4 regions of the Streptomyces sp. NPDC039462 genome follow, and region 1 is predicted to be linked to each of the others. Evidence: riboswitches for the same ligand, from Rfam matches in the RefSeq annotation. Region 1 holds a riboswitch; each other region holds the start of a gene.
What was found. Region 1 has a riboswitch for cobalamin ahead of metE (5-methyltetrahydropteroyltriglutamate--homocysteine S-methyltransferase). Riboswitches for the same ligand answer to the same signal wherever they lie in the genome.

Region 1 (3,570 bases):
ACGGTGACCGGGACGGCGGCGGAAACCGCGGGAACGGGAAGCCGCCCGGCTGGCTCCCGTGGGGGCCCAAGTCGCCGAACACCGACGAGGTACTCGAGCCGGACAGCGCCTACGACCTGCTCCAGCGCGGCGAGTGCCGTCAGGCGTACGAGGCCGCGACCGACCCCGGCAGGCAGCCCGACGGCTCGGCGACCCCGCAGTCCTGGAAGGTCATCGAGGGGCTTGCCGGGATCTGCAAGGCCGCCCAGGGCGAGAGGCAGGGGCTGGACATCGCGGCGAAGGCCGAAGCGGGGCTGCGCGCGGCCGGGTACCGGCCCGCGAACACCGACCAGTTGTGCAAGGACGGGGACGCCTTGGCGGTCCTGCAACGCTTCGTCGCCTACTACCAACGCCACCCCGCCGAACAAGTGGTGTTGCGCCCCGCCCCGGCGGGCGCCGCAGCGTGCGGCAACAAGATCTCCGCCACGGACGCGAGCGTCGCGCCGGGCTCGTCGATCGGCTTCTACGGCACGTGGCCCGACGCGCCGGCCACCGTGGAACTGCGCGCCGCGGAGCTGACGAACCCGATCTCCCTGGAGCCCTTCGGCGACGAGGACGACAAGGCGAGGTGCTGCAAGGACGGGACGGTATCGGTGGACCTTCCAGGAGCCGACCGTTTTGAGGGGCGGCGTCCGACGGCCATCGACGTGACGCTCGTGACGAAGAGCGGCGCCAGGGTGACGAAGCGGGCGGCGTTCACCCTCGACTGGAGCGGCGTCCCGCAGCCTCCCTCGCCCTCCTCCGGGTCATCCGCCTCCGCCTCGCCCACGTCCGACGCGCTGTCCCGATGAGTGAGCCTCCGGAGCCACGACCGGAACCCGAACCGGAACCGCCCGCCGACCCTGAGCCGGCACCCCGGCCCGCCCCCGCACCGGAGCCCACCCCGGCTCCTGATCCGGTTCCGGATCCGGCCCCTTCCCCGGCCCCCTCCCCACCCCCCATCGGCTGGTTGGAGCTCGTCGGCGCCATCGGCTCCCTCGTCACCCTCCTGACCGCGGTCCTCTTCTACTTCGGCTGGGCGAGCACCGACGCCGAGACCAAGGCCCTCGGGCTGCGCGACACCGTCTTCCACTTCTCCACCAGCGACTACCTGTTGCGCAGCGTCGGAGCCCTCTACCTCCCCGCCTGGTTCGCGGCGGGCGTCGCGCTCGGCACGCTCGGACTGCTGCGCTGGGCGGCGGGCGCACCGGAGCGGCTGGCCCGCGCCGTGCGCGTGCTGCGGTTCGCGTGGGCGGTGCCCCTCGTCCTCGTACCGCTGTATCCGCTCAACCCCTGGCTGTTCGACCTGTTGCTGCCGCTCACCGCGATCGGCGGCTTCGCGCTCAACGCGTACGCCCGCACCCGTGACCGCCGGGACCTGCGGCTCTGGGGGCTCACCCTCTTCATCTGCGTCCTGTCGCTGTTCTGGGCCGTGTCGACGTACGCGGCGATCGCGGGCCGCGGCCGGGCGGAGCTGACCGAGCGGACCCTGCTCAGCGACTTCCCGGCTGTCGCCGTCTTCAGCGAGAAGGATCTGATGATCCGCGGCGGCGGCAGCTGCTTCCGTCGCGTCACCGACAAGGGCAGCCAGTACGCGTACGAGTACGGCGGGCTGCGGCTGTTCCACGTCTCCGGAGACCGCGTCTTCCTCGTCCCCCGCTACTGGACGCCCGAGGACGGCACCCTCTACGTCCTCAAGGAGGGCCCGGGACAACGCGTCGACCTGCTCAGCGGGACCGGCCGCCGGGCACGGGAGTGCCGGGGATAGCCGATCCGGTGGGGCCACGCGTGTGGCGCCGCGTGTCGCACCTCACTTTTCGGATCCTGCCGTGACCCGGCCCACCGGTGGACGGCGTCGTAAAGTGATCAGCGCAGCTGGTTCGCCCCGTCCGCCAGGCGGGAGCGTCGCAAGAGGGAACCCGGTGGGAATCCGGGACTGCCCCGCAGCGGTGAGCGGGAACGACCGCCGTCACACGCACTGGGACCGGAGACCGGTCCTGGGAAGCGACGGCCAGTAGGCGTCCTCCCCCGTGAGGATGTGCCCGCGAGTCCGAAGACCTGCCCGCTGTCCGCGCGCGAACCGTTTCGGGCGCGGATATCCCGGTGACCTCGAGGGCGGGTCGGCGCACACATCGGACGGACGGCCGCGCCACCCGCGCGATCCCTCACCTGTCCGGTCGGTCGCCCCTTCGCGCTCTCGTCCCGTCCCCGGGATCTCAGGGATTCATCTCGCGAAGGAGATCTCCGTGACCACCAAGCCCGCAGCCGCGGCAGCACGGGCCACCGTGTACGGCTACCCCCGCCAGGGCCGCAACCGCGAACTGAAGAAGGCGATCGAGGGCTACTGGAAGGGCCGCGTCACCGCCGACGCCCTCCGTACCGCCGCCGCCGACCTCCGCCGCGCGAACTGGCAGGAACTCGCCGACGCCGGCATCGGCGAAGTCCCGACCGGCGACTTTTCGTACTACGACCACGTCCTGGACACCACCGTCATGGTCGGCGCCGTCCCCGAACGGCACCGTGCCGCGGTCGAGACGAACACGCTCGACGGCTACTTCGCGATGGCGCGCGGCACGCAGGACGTGGCGCCGCTGGAGATGACGAAGTGGTTCGACACGAACTACCACTACCTGGTGCCCGAGTTGGGTCCTGGCACGGTGTTCAGCGCCGACTCCACCAAGCAGGTCACCGAGTTCAAGGAGGCCCGGGCGCTCGGCCTCGCGGCCCGGCCCGTCCTCGTCGGCCCTGTCACCTACCTGCTGCTCGCCAAGCCCGCGCCCGGGGTGGCTCCCGACTTCGACCCGCTCACCCTCCTCGACCGTCTCCTGCCGGTGTACGCCGAAGTCCTCGCGGACCTGCGCGCGGCGGGTGCCGAGTGGGTCCAGCTCGACGAGCCCGCCCTCGTCCAGGACCGCACGCCGGCCGAACTGAACGCGGCCGAGCGCGCCTACCGCGACCTGGGCGCCCTCACCGACCGCCCCAAGCTCCTTGTCGCCTCGTACTTCGACCGGCTCGGCGACGCACTGCCGGTGCTCGCCAAGGCCCCGGTCGACGGCCTCGCCCTCGACTTCACCGGGGCGGCCGCCGCCAACCTCGACGCGCTCGCCGCCGTGGGCGGCCTGCCCGGCAAGCGGCTCGTCGCCGGTGTCGTCAACGGCCGCAACATCTGGGTCAACGACCTGGAGCAGTCCCTGGCCACGCTCGGCACCCTGCTCGGACTCGCCGACCGGGTCGACGTGGCCGCCTCCTGCTCACTCCTCCACGTCCCCATCGACACGGCCCTCGAACGTGACATCGAGCCGCAGATCCTGCGCTGGCTGGCCTTCGCCCGCCAGAAGACCACCGAGATCGTGACCCTCGCCAGGGGCCTGGCGCGGGGCACGCACACGATCTCCACCCAACTCGCCGCCAACCGCGCCGACCTGGCGTCGCGGGCGGGCTCCCCCATCACCCGCGACCCGGCCGTCCGCGCCCGTACCGAAGCCGTCACCGACGCCGACGCACGGCGCTCCCAGCCGTACGCGGAGCGGGCCGCGGCCCAGCGCGCCACCC
Region 2 (3,570 bases), on a different contig from region 1:
GTCCGAGCAGCGCGAGGGCACGGCCCTCGACGACGTCGAAGTCGAGGCCGCTGAGCACGGTGGGCCCGTCCTCGTACGCGTAGGACACCGCGCGGAGAGCGACCACGGGCTGACTCATGGCGCTCGCGCCGCCCCCGGCGCTCGTCGCACTCGTGGCGCTCATGGCAGGAACCTTTCCAGTACGAGGGTCAGGGCCACCAGGCCCACGAGCAGTGCCGCGCCGGCGGCGAGGAAGGGCCGTGATATCCGGGCCTCGGGCACGAGGACGCGCAGGGTGCCGTCGTAGCCACGCCCGGCGAGCCCGGCCTGCAGCCGGCTCGCCCGGTCGAAGGCGCGCACGAACGCGGTGGCGCCGAGACCGGCGAGGGAACGCCAGGTGGCGGCGCGGGTGGTGTGGCCGAGCCGGGCGGCCTGCGCCTGCCGGATCCGGCTCATGGAGTCCAGGAGCAGGAAGCTCATCCGGTACGTGACCAGCGCCACGTCCACGACCGGCGCGGGCACCCCCGCCTTCACCAGGCGGGGCAGCAGGTCCGACATGGGCGTGGTGAAGGCGAACAGGAGCACGCCGAGCGAGGCCGCGGAGGTCCGCAGGAGCAGACCGCCCGCCCGCGCCGGGCCGCCGTCCGCGAACGCCACGAACCCGCCGGGACCGCCGACCTGAATGAGCAGGGTCAGGGCGCCGGTCACGCAGAAGCCGAGCGGCACGCGGTAGGCGCGCCACAGTTTGCCCGGCGGCACGCCCGCCGGGCCCAGCAGCAGGGCGAGTGCGGCGACCAGCACCAGGACGGCGCCCGGCCAGGGCGGCAGCGAGATGGCCAGGACGGTGAGGCCGAGACCGAGCACGGCCTTGTCCACGGGATGCCGGCGGCGCCAGCGACTGCTGTGCGCCGCCGCGTCGATGGGCAGCACGCCGGGTCAGACCCGCTCGGTCCCGGACCGGGGGCCGCCCGCGTCGACCGGCTCGTCGGAGCCGTCCGACGCCTCCGGCCGCGCCGCTTCGGGCCGTGCCGCTTCCGCCCGGGCCTGTTCCGCGCCCTGGCGGCGGCCCTTGCGCAGCCCGAAGTAGTAGGCGAGGACGCCCGCGCCGATGGCCGCCTGTAGAGCGAACAGCGCCGACTCGACTTCCCCGGACGGGGGTTCGTACAGCGGCGAGAACCATGGATCATAGTCCGGGTCGATCTCGGTGATCGCCGTCTCGGCCTGGGCGTCGGCGCCTGCGAACGGCTCTTCCTCGTCGTCGCCGAGACCGAGCGCCAGGGGAAGCACCGCGAGCGCGGCGACGATGAGGAGCAGCAGTGTGTTGATCTTCGCGTTCCGGCTCATCAGGCGCTGGCCCCCGTCTCGGTCTTCTTCGTCGTGTCCGCCTTCTTCGTGGTGTCCGCCTGCTTGCGCTGCAGCAGTACGCCGAGGCGGGTGAGCTCGCCCTTGCTGGACTGCACGAGCAGGCGCATCACCAGGACGGTGAGCAGGCCTTCGCTGACCGCCAGGGGGATCTGGGTGACGGCGAAGATGCCGCCGAACTTGCCCAGGGCGCCCAGGAAACCGCTGCCGGGGTCGGGGAACGCCAGGGCCAGCTGGACACTGGTGACGCAGTACGTGGTCAGGTCGGCGACGAACGCCCCGAAGAACACGGTGACCATGAGCGGCACGTCGTACCGCCTCAGGAGCCGGTAGACCGCGTAACCCGCCCAGGGGCCGATGATCGCCATGGAGAACACGTTGGCGCCCAGGGTGGTGAGTCCGCCGTGGGCGAGCAGCAGTGCCTGGAAGAGCAGGGTGATGGTGCCGAGCACCGTCATGATCGGTGGCCGGAACAGGATCGCCCCGAGCCCGGTCCCCGTCGGATGCGAGCAACTGCCCGTCACCGAGGGGATTTTCAACGCGGAAAGGACAAACGTGAAGGCCCCGGAGGCTCCGAGGAGCAGCGTGCTCTCCGGATGTTCCTTGACTTCACGGGTCAGGGAGCGGACTCCGTGGACGACGAACGGCGCGGACGCTACGCCCCAGGCGATCGCGTGCGCCGGCGGGAGGAAACCCTCGGCTATGTGCATGGCTCAGCAGACCCTCTCCAGCACCTCGTGGATGGACAACGTGCCTTGGCCGGTCTCCTGGCTGACGGGTCGTACCGACCGGACTCCGCCTTCCCGGGTACGCGTGTACCCAGTGGCTGCCGCGAGGGCTGGAGCCGGACTTCCCGATCACAGTGGCGAGGGCCGCACCGGCATCACACCGGATTTCCCGAGCACCAAGGCGTGGTGACACTAGTGCGCAAAAATCGCCCTGACAACTTGCACGGCGGTCGCGCCGGTGTCACACCCGAGCGCACACCACCACCGCGTACGCCCCTGCTCAGAGGCCATGCGTAGGTCTGGCGGCCCCGAACGTCCAGGGCCCCCACCCTCGGGGTGGGGGCCCTGGACGCTCAATGGCCGGTCGTTCTCAACTCCTCAGCGCCTCAGCGCCTCAGCGCCTCAGCGCCTTCGACAGTCGATCAGGACTCGTCGTTCACCCACAGCTGCCACTTGCCGCTGCTGGGGTTCTTCTTGCAGTCCCACTCGGAGTAGATGGAGTTCCGGCCGTCGGCCTCGCACGCGGACAGGGTGCGGTAGGTGCCCACATAGATCCACGACATCGCGCCGAACTCGTCCGCGGACCTGTCGGCCGCCTCGCTCGCGGCGGAGGACGCGGTGGCCTTCGGAGCGCTGCTCCCGTGCGTGTCGGCCACCGCGGGCGTGGCAGCGAGCGCGGTGGTCAGAGCCGTCGCGGACACGAGCAGGGCGGCCTTCTTCATGTGACGCACAGATTTTCCTTCCGTCGGAGTGGAGCGGTGGGAGAACGGGGGCGGGCACCGGCGCCGCGGGCAGCGAGGTGCCGCGCGGCGCCGTCCTCCCCCCCTGGCCGGGACGGTGCTGCGTTCTCCCGGCCCCGCCAGTGTTGGCCGCCGGCCGCCACTGATCGACTCGTTTCGGGCTGGCCCGAATCGAAGGCCGCGAGGAGGATCGCCCGGGTGACGTTGCGTATCCACCTCACCGCCGAAGACCTGGCCCGCACCCGACTGGCCGCGGCGCCACGGCCCTTGCTCGAACTGGAGATCGCCGTCCGATTGCTCCAGGAGCGCTCCCACCCGGTCCGGTTCGACGCCTGGCGCAGCCGGGCGGCCCGGCATCTGCCGCCCCGGATAGGGACGTTGTGCGAGCTGATCCCCGCCACCGGCGCGGCGGTGGACTTCCTGGACCTGAGCGGCGAGGGCCACCCGGACGACCTGGTCGACCGGCTGCGCGGCACACCTGCCGACCGCGTCCGGAAGGATCTGCGGCAGTGGGCGCCCGGCCGCACCCGGGGCCTCTCGCCGGCCGTCCGCTCACTCGGCCGGGACCCTTCCCTGGTGGGAGAGTTGGCGGACACGGTCGCCCATGCCCACCAGCACTTCATCGCGCCGTACTGGTCACGCATCGACAGGCTCGCCCAGGTCGACCGGACCCGCAGGCTCCAGCAACTGGCCGGGCACGGCGTCGAGCGTCTCCTGAGCGGGCTCAACCCCCGCTACATCACCTGGGATCCGCCCGTCCT
Region 3 (3,570 bases), on a different contig from region 1:
GTGTTGTCCGCGTCGAAGACGGCGTACGCGCCCTTGTGGCCGTTCTCCGCGATGACCTTGCCGAGCTTCTTCGCGACGGGCTTCGGCCAGTGTGACAGCTCACGGGCGGTGGCCACGGAGGTGTCGGCGGCGGTCGCCTCGCTGGTGGGCCACAGTGCGCTGCCCGCGAGGACGGCGGCGGCCAGCGCCCCCGTGGCACCGATGACGGCCAGCTTGCCCTTTGCCCGTACTGCCATGTCTCTACGTCCCTGCCGTTTCCTGAAAGCGATGCGCGGCCCCGTCCGGAGCGGCGCGCCATGCTATGGGCCGGGACGCTCATTTCCCATGATCGAAGTCACCGGGGGCGGGGGGTATGGGGGAGGGGGACGGGGGTAGCGGTAGGGGACTCCGCGACGCGTCCGGGCCACGCCCCGCATACTGGAACGCATGGGCTCCCGTGAGTTCGTCCGGACCGTTCCACGGCTCGGCGGCATGGTCGTCTCCGCGGTCGGCTACCGCACCGCGGGGCAGCGGCCCGCCCTGCACCGGGGCCTCCCGTCCCCGTATCTGACCTTGATCTTCTCGCTGGACGGCCCCATCGCCACCGGCGCCACCCCCGGCCAGGCCACGGGACCGGACGCGGCGCGCACCGACATCGTCGTGGGCGGCCTGCACCAGAGCCCCGCGTACGTCGTACAGCCCGAGCACGAGGCGGGCATCCAGCTCGCCGTGCACCCCCTCGCGGCCCGCCCGCTCCTCGGGCTGCCCGCCGCGGAACTGGCCGGGCAGCTCGTCGTCGGCGGCACCGACGTCCTCGGCGACCGCGCCGCCGACCTCCGCGAGCGCCTGTGCGAACTGGACCGCTGGGAGGACCGCTTCGCCCTGCTCTCCGGCTATCTGCGGCGGCGCGCGGCCGAGGACCGCGCCGCCGGGGCCGTGCGCCCGGAGGTCGCCGAGGCCTGGGCGTGGCTGGCCAGGCACCGGGGCGCGGGCACCCTCGGCGGCCTGTCCCGGCACGTGGCGCTCAGCGAGCGCCGGCTGACCGCGCTGTTCCGCGCCGAGACCGGGCTGAGCCCCAAACAGGCCGCCCGCCTGATGCGTTTCCAGCACGCCAAGGCCGCCGTGGTCCGCGCCGTCGCGGCGGGCGGGCCGCCGGACCTCGCCCGGGTCGCCGCCGAGACCGGCTATTACGACCACTCCCACCTCGTCCGCGACTTCCGGCAGTACACGGAGGCGAGCCCCACCCGCTGGCTGGCCGAGGAGTGCCGGAATATCCAAGCCGGGGCGCACGGCGGCGGAGAAGAGTGAGAGACATGAACACCACACCCGATACCACACCCGACACCACGCCTGGCGCCCCTGAAACCGCACCCGCCCCCGCCATCTGGCCGGCGCTCCAGGCCGAGGACGCCCCCGCGCTGATCGACTTCCTCGTCGGCACCGTCGGCTTCCTGCGCACCGCCGTCTACGAGGACGGCGGCCGCGTGGCCCACGCCCAGCTCGACTGGCCCGAGGGCGGCGGCATCATGCTCGGCTCGTACGACCCCGAGTCGGCGGCCGCGGCCTGCGGAAAGCCGGGCACGTCCGGTGCCTACGTCGTCACCGACCATGTGGACGCCCTGTACGCCCGCCTCACCGAGGCCGGCGTCAAGATCACCCGTGAGATCGAGGACAAGCCCTACGGCAGCCGCGAGTTCGGCATCGAGGACCCCGAGGGAAACCGCTGGTCCTTCGGCACCTACCGCGGCGAGCCGAGGCCCGTGCCGGTCCACGGCACGGACCGCCCCCGCGAGGACGCGTGATAACTTGCGCAAGCCAGTCAAACCCACACCTGGGCCAGGGAATCCGGTGCGAATCCGGAACTGACGCGCAGCGGTGAGGGGGACGGGCGGGGCCACGGCCACTGGGCGTTCCAGGACGCCCGGGAAGGCGCCCCGCCCGGTCGATCCCGAGTCCGAAGACCTGCTGGCGCCTCCGCTCGCACACCGGGCGGCGGAGGTCGTGACGCAGGCCAGGCTCCGCGTATGAGCCGCGAGACCCAAGGGATCACGTGTCCTCGACAGCCCGTATATCCACTCTGTCCGCCCTGCTCTGTGCCGGCACGCTCACGCTCACCGCGTGCGGCGGCTCCGCGGAGAAGCCGGCGGGCGGGAGCGCCGACGGCTATCCGGTGACGGTCGCCTCCTGCGGCAAGGAGGCGAAGGTCGACGCGGCGCCCCGGCGGGCCGTCTCCCTCGACCAGGGTTCCACGGAGATCCTCCTCTCCCTCGGCCTCGCCGACCGCATGGTCGGCACCGGCACCTGGACCGACCCGGTCCTGAAGAACCTGGAGAAGGACAACGCGAAGGTGGAGCGGCTCGCCGACCGCTACCCGGCGCTGGAGAAGGTCCTCTCCAAGGAGCCCGACTTCGTCAGCGCCTCCTTCCTCTACACGGTCGGCAAGGGCGGCGTCGCCGACCGCACGAAGTTCACCGAACTCGGCGTCCCCGTCTACGTCTCGCCCACCGACTGCGCGGGCAAGGACAACGACAGCGGCGGCGACGGCAAACGCGTCAAGACCCTCACCATGGACACGGTCTACAAAGAGGTGCGCGACCTGGCGAAGGTCTTCCACGTCGAGAAGCGCGGCGAGAAGCTGGTCGCGGACCTGAAGGGCCGTATCACGAAGGCCACGAAGGACATCGACGAGGCGGCCGCCTCCGACGTGACGCTCCTGTACTGGTTCGCCAACTCCGACGCCCCCTACATGGCGGGCTGCTGCGGCGCGCCCGGCATCATCACCCGCGAGCTCGGCGCGAAGAACGTCTTCGACGACACCCGCGAGGAATGGCCCCAGATCAACTGGGAGACCGTCGCCGACCGCGACCCCGACGTCCTCGTCATCGGCGACCTCACGCGCAAGTCGCAGTCGGCCGAGAGCGCGGCGGCGAAGATCAAGTTCCTGGAGACCAACCCGGCGACGAAGAACCTGACCGCCGTGAAGAAGAAGCGGTACGTCCTCCTCAGCGGCCAGGCCATGAACCCCACGATCCGCACGGTCGACGGCATCGAACAGGTCGCCGCGGGCCTGCGGAAATTCGGGCTCGTCAAGTGACGGAGGCAGCACCCGGCAGGGACACGGTCCCCGCACCCGCTCTCCCCGCGAATGCCCCCGACCCCGTCGTCTTCTCCATACGGCACGGACTGCGGCTCGGCCTCCTCTGGGTGGCCGGGGCCGCCGGGCTCGTCCTGTCCGTCTCCGTGGCCGTCACCATCGGGCCCGCGGACATCTCCGTGCCGGACGTGTGGGCGACCGTCGTCGCGCACCTCGGCTGGGGCGAGAGCCCCCTCACCCCGATCAGGGACGGCATCGTCTGGAACCTGCGGATGCCCCGCACCCTGCTCGCCGCGGTCTGCGGCGCGGGCCTCGCGGTCTGCGGGGCGGTCATGCAGTCGCTGCTCCGCAACCCGCTCGCCGACCCGTTCGTGCTCGGGGTGTCGTCCGGGGCGTCCACGGGAGCGGTCGCGGTCGTCGTCCTCGGCGTCGGCGGGGGAGCGGTCTCGGTCTCGGCGGGCGCCTTCGCGGGCGCGCTCTGCTCCTTCGCGCTGGTC
Region 4 (3,570 bases), on a different contig from region 1:
AGGACGGCCTGATCTATCTCGTCATCGTCGTCGCGATCATCTACATCCCGATCAAGCTCGGCGGCTTCGACGACATCTTCGCCAAGGCGGGCGAGGCGTTCTCGCAGACCAACCCGGCGACCGACAAGCCGCGTGGCGCGCTCGCGCCGCCGGAGGCCGGTCAGTGGACGTACGCGACCCTGGCGCTCGGCTCGGCCCTCGCGCTCTTCATGTACCCGCACTCGATCACGGCGACGCTCTCCTCCAAGAGCCGGAACGTGATCCGCCGCAACACCACGATCCTGCCCCTGTACTCCCTGATGCTGGGCCTGCTCGCGCTGCTCGGCTTCATGGCGATCGCGGCCGGGGTGAAGGTCGAGAACGGCCAGCTGGCGATCCCGCAGCTCTTCGAGAACATGTTCCCGGACTGGTTCACGGGCGTCGCGTTCGCCGCTATCGGCATCGGCGCGCTCGTCCCGGCAGCCATCATGTCCATCGCGGCCGCGAACCTCTTCACCCGGAACATCTACAAGGACTTCATCAAGCCCGACGCGACGCCCGAGCAGGAGACCAAGGTCTCCAAGCTGGTCTCGCTCATGGTGAAGGTGGGCGCCCTCGTCTTCGTCCTCGGCATGGACAAGACCGTCGCGATCAACTTCCAGCTCCTGGGCGGCATCTGGATCCTGCAGACGATGCCCGCGCTGGTCGGCGGCCTGTTCACCCGGTGGTTCCACCGCTGGGCGCTGCTCGCCGGCTGGGCGGTCGGCATGGTCTACGGCACGCTCGCCGCGTACGGCGTCGCCTCGCCCACGCAGAAGCACTTCGGCGGCTCGTCCGACACGATCCCGGGCATCGGCGAGATCGGCTACATCGGCCTCACCGCGTTCGTCCTGAACGTGGTCGTGACCGTGGTCCTCACCTTCGTCCTGAAGGCGCTGAAGGCGCCCGAGGGCATCGACGAGACGTCGCCGGAGGACTACACGGCGGACGCGGGCGACCCCGGTGTCATACAGGAACTGCCGAAGGCGACGGCGGGCGCCGGACACTGATCCCTGCCACCGCGCACGCGACTCGGGCCGCCGGAAAAACCGGCGGCCCTTTGTCGTACCCGTGTTGCACACTGCGCCCATGGATTTCACGATCAGCATCAGAGAGGCACGACCCGAGGATCACGAGGCCATCGGCGACCTCACCGCGCAGGCCTATCTCTTCGACGGGCATCTGGACTTCGGAGCGGACGACCCCTATCTCGCGGTGCTGCGCGACGTGCCGTCGCGGGCGGCGGCGGCCGAGGTCCTGGTGGCCGCGGCGGACGGAAAGGTGCTCGGCTGCGTCACCTACGTGCCGTCCGGCGGGCCGATGGCCGACATCGCGCGGGACGGCGAGGCCGAGATACGCATGCTGGCCGTCTCCCCCGAGGCGCGGGGCCGGGGTGTGGGCGAGACGCTCGTACGGGAGTGCGTGCGGCGCGCCGAGGAGGCGGGCCGCGGCGCGCTCGTCCTGTCCACGCAGACGTCCATGCACGCCGCCCACCGGCTGTACGAGCGCCTCGGCTTCGTGCGGACGCCCGAGCGCGACTGGAACCCGATCGAGACGGTGCCGCTGCTGACGTACGCGCTGAAACTCTAGCCGCCCCCTCTGCGGGCCGACACAAGATGTGGGCCTGCTTCAAGAGCGCGGCACAAGATGTATGCTCATGCTCGCTGTCGCCGCAGGGGAATCCGGTGCAAGTCCGGAACTGTCCCGCAACGGTAGACGTGTACGCATTTGTCGTACGCGGAGTCCGAAGACCTGCCGGCAGTGCACCCGTGCCGTCCGGCCCGGGTGCCGACCGTCCGGGCCTCGTGGAATGGGCCGGTGGACGCGGTACGCCGCCCTGCCCGGGTGCGCCCGTGTGTGCCGTCCTCTCCCCCAGGCCCAGAGCCGAGCGAGGGAGAGCTCCACGTGACCATCGCGCCTGCCGAACCTGCGTCAGCGCCGTCACAGTCGACCGCCGAGGGTACCGAAGGCACCGACGGACCCGGGGCCGCGCTGCTGCGGACCCTGACCGACCTCACCGCCGACCTCCCCGACACCGACCCCGGCCGGGTCGCCGCCGCCGCGCTGCGCGGCCGCTCGGCCCGGGCCGACGAGGCGGAGCTGCGCGAGCTGGCGACCGAGGCGGCCGCGGGGCTCATCTCGGAGGACCCTGCCTACTCCAAGCTGGCGGCCCGGCTCCTGTCGATCGGCATCCGCGAGGAGGCGGCGACACAGGGCGTGCGCTCCTTCACCGACTCCGTCGCGGTCGGCCACCGCGAGGGCCTGATCGCCGACCGCACGGCGTCCTTCGTCACCGAGCACGCGGCCCGGCTCGACGCGCTGGTGGAGGCCGCGCTCGCCGACGGCGCCGACTTCCGCTTCGAGTACTTCGGACTGCGCACCCTGCACAGCCGCTATCTGCTGCGCCACCCGATCACCCGCCAGGTCATCGAGACCCCGCAGCACTTCATGCTGCGCGTGGCGAGCGGCCTCGCGGAGGACGGCAGCGAACGCGCGCTCGACGAGGTCGCCGCGCTGTACCGCCTGATGAGCCGCCTGGACTACCTGCCGTCCTCGCCGACGCTCTTCAACTCCGGCACCCGCCACCCGCAGATGTCGTCCTGCTACCTCCTCGACTCCCCGCTGGACGAGCTCGACTCGATCTACGACCGCTACCACCAGGTCGCGCGGCTCTCCAAGCACGCGGGCGGCATCGGTCTCTCGTACTCCCGCATCCGCTCCCGGGGTTCGCTGATCCGCGGGACGAACGGGCACTCCAACGGCATCGTGCCGTTCCTGAAGACCCTGGACGCCTCGGTCGCCGCCGTGAACCAGGGCGGCCGGCGCAAGGGCGCGGCCGCGGTCTACCTGGAGACCTGGCACTCCGACATCGAGGAGTTCCTGGAGCTGCGCGACAACACCGGTGAGGACCAGCGGCGCACGCACAACCTCAACCTCGCGCACTGGATCCCCGACGAGTTCATGCGCCGGGTCGCCGCCGACCAGCCGTGGTCGCTGTTCTCGCCGTCCGACGTGCCCGAGCTCGTCGACCTGTGGGGTGAGGAGTTCGACGCCGCATACCGGCGGGCGGAGGCGGCAGGGCTCGCGAAGAAGACCATCCCCGCGCGGGACCTGTACGGCCGCATGATGCGCACCCTCGCGCAGACCGGCAACGGCTGGATGACGTTCAAGGACGCCGCCAACCGCACCGCCAACCAGACGGCGGAGCCCGGCCACACCGTGCACTCCTCGAACCTCTGCACGGAGATCCTGGAGGTGACGGACGACGGGGAGACGGCCGTCTGCAACCTCGGCTCGGTGAACCTCGGCGCGTTCGTGGACCCGGCCGCCCAGGACATCGACTGGGAGCGGCTTGACGACACCGTCCGCACCGCCGTCACCTTCCTCGACCGCGTCGTCGACATCAACTTCTACCCGACCGAGCAGGCCGGCCGCTCCAACGCCAAGTGGCGCCCGGTGGGCCTCGGCGCGATGGGTCTCCAGGACGTCTTCTTCCAGCTGAAGCTGCCCTTCGACTCCCCCGAGGCGCGGGCGCTCTCCACCCGGATCGCC

Region 2: it holds a riboswitch for cobalamin, as region 1 does, so the genes downstream of both, ACZ7LU_RS20895 (energy-coupling factor ABC transporter permease) here and metE (5-methyltetrahydropteroyltriglutamate--homocysteine S-methyltransferase) in region 1, are expected to answer to the same signal.
Region 3: it holds a riboswitch for cobalamin, as region 1 does, so the genes downstream of both, ACZ7LU_RS28550 (ABC transporter substrate-binding protein) here and metE (5-methyltetrahydropteroyltriglutamate--homocysteine S-methyltransferase) in region 1, are expected to answer to the same signal.
Region 4: it holds a riboswitch for cobalamin, as region 1 does, so the genes downstream of both, ACZ7LU_RS13405 (ribonucleoside-diphosphate reductase subunit alpha) here and metE (5-methyltetrahydropteroyltriglutamate--homocysteine S-methyltransferase) in region 1, are expected to answer to the same signal.

Annotation. Positions count from the first base shown of each region.
Region 1 is NZ_JBVKAO010000001.1:1,986,746-1,990,315, reverse strand. Features, by position in the region: gene ACZ7LU_RS07970 (hypothetical protein) at 1-830, shown strand, start outside; gene ACZ7LU_RS07965 (hypothetical protein) at 989-1,786, shown strand; cobalamin riboswitch at 1,878-2,098, shown strand; gene metE (5-methyltetrahydropteroyltriglutamate--homocysteine S-methyltransferase) at 2,265-3,570, shown strand, end outside.
Region 2 is NZ_JBVKAO010000003.1:819,288-822,857, reverse strand. Features, by position in the region: gene ACZ7LU_RS20910 (energy-coupling factor ABC transporter ATP-binding protein) at 1-118, opposite strand, end outside; gene cbiQ (cobalt ECF transporter T component CbiQ) at 160-909, opposite strand; gene ACZ7LU_RS20900 (energy-coupling factor ABC transporter substrate-binding protein) at 916-1,323, opposite strand; gene ACZ7LU_RS20895 (energy-coupling factor ABC transporter permease) at 1,323-2,051, opposite strand; cobalamin riboswitch at 2,082-2,265, opposite strand; gene ACZ7LU_RS20890 (hypothetical protein) at 2,492-2,800, opposite strand; gene ACZ7LU_RS20885 (ArsR/SmtB family transcription factor) at 3,008-3,570, shown strand, end outside.
Region 3 is NZ_JBVKAO010000006.1:44,709-48,278, forward strand. Features, by position in the region: gene ACZ7LU_RS28535 (HAD family hydrolase) at 1-236, opposite strand, end outside; gene ACZ7LU_RS28540 (AraC family transcriptional regulator) at 427-1,287, shown strand; gene ACZ7LU_RS28545 (VOC family protein) at 1,293-1,781, shown strand; cobalamin riboswitch at 1,779-1,963, shown strand; gene ACZ7LU_RS28550 (ABC transporter substrate-binding protein) at 2,030-3,073, shown strand; gene ACZ7LU_RS28555 (FecCD family ABC transporter permease) at 3,070-3,570, shown strand, end outside.
Region 4 is NZ_JBVKAO010000002.1:636,124-639,693, forward strand. Features, by position in the region: gene mctP (monocarboxylate uptake permease MctP) at 1-1,028, shown strand, start outside; gene ACZ7LU_RS13400 (GNAT family N-acetyltransferase) at 1,108-1,608, shown strand; cobalamin riboswitch at 1,670-1,792, shown strand; gene ACZ7LU_RS13405 (ribonucleoside-diphosphate reductase subunit alpha) at 1,924-3,570, shown strand, end outside.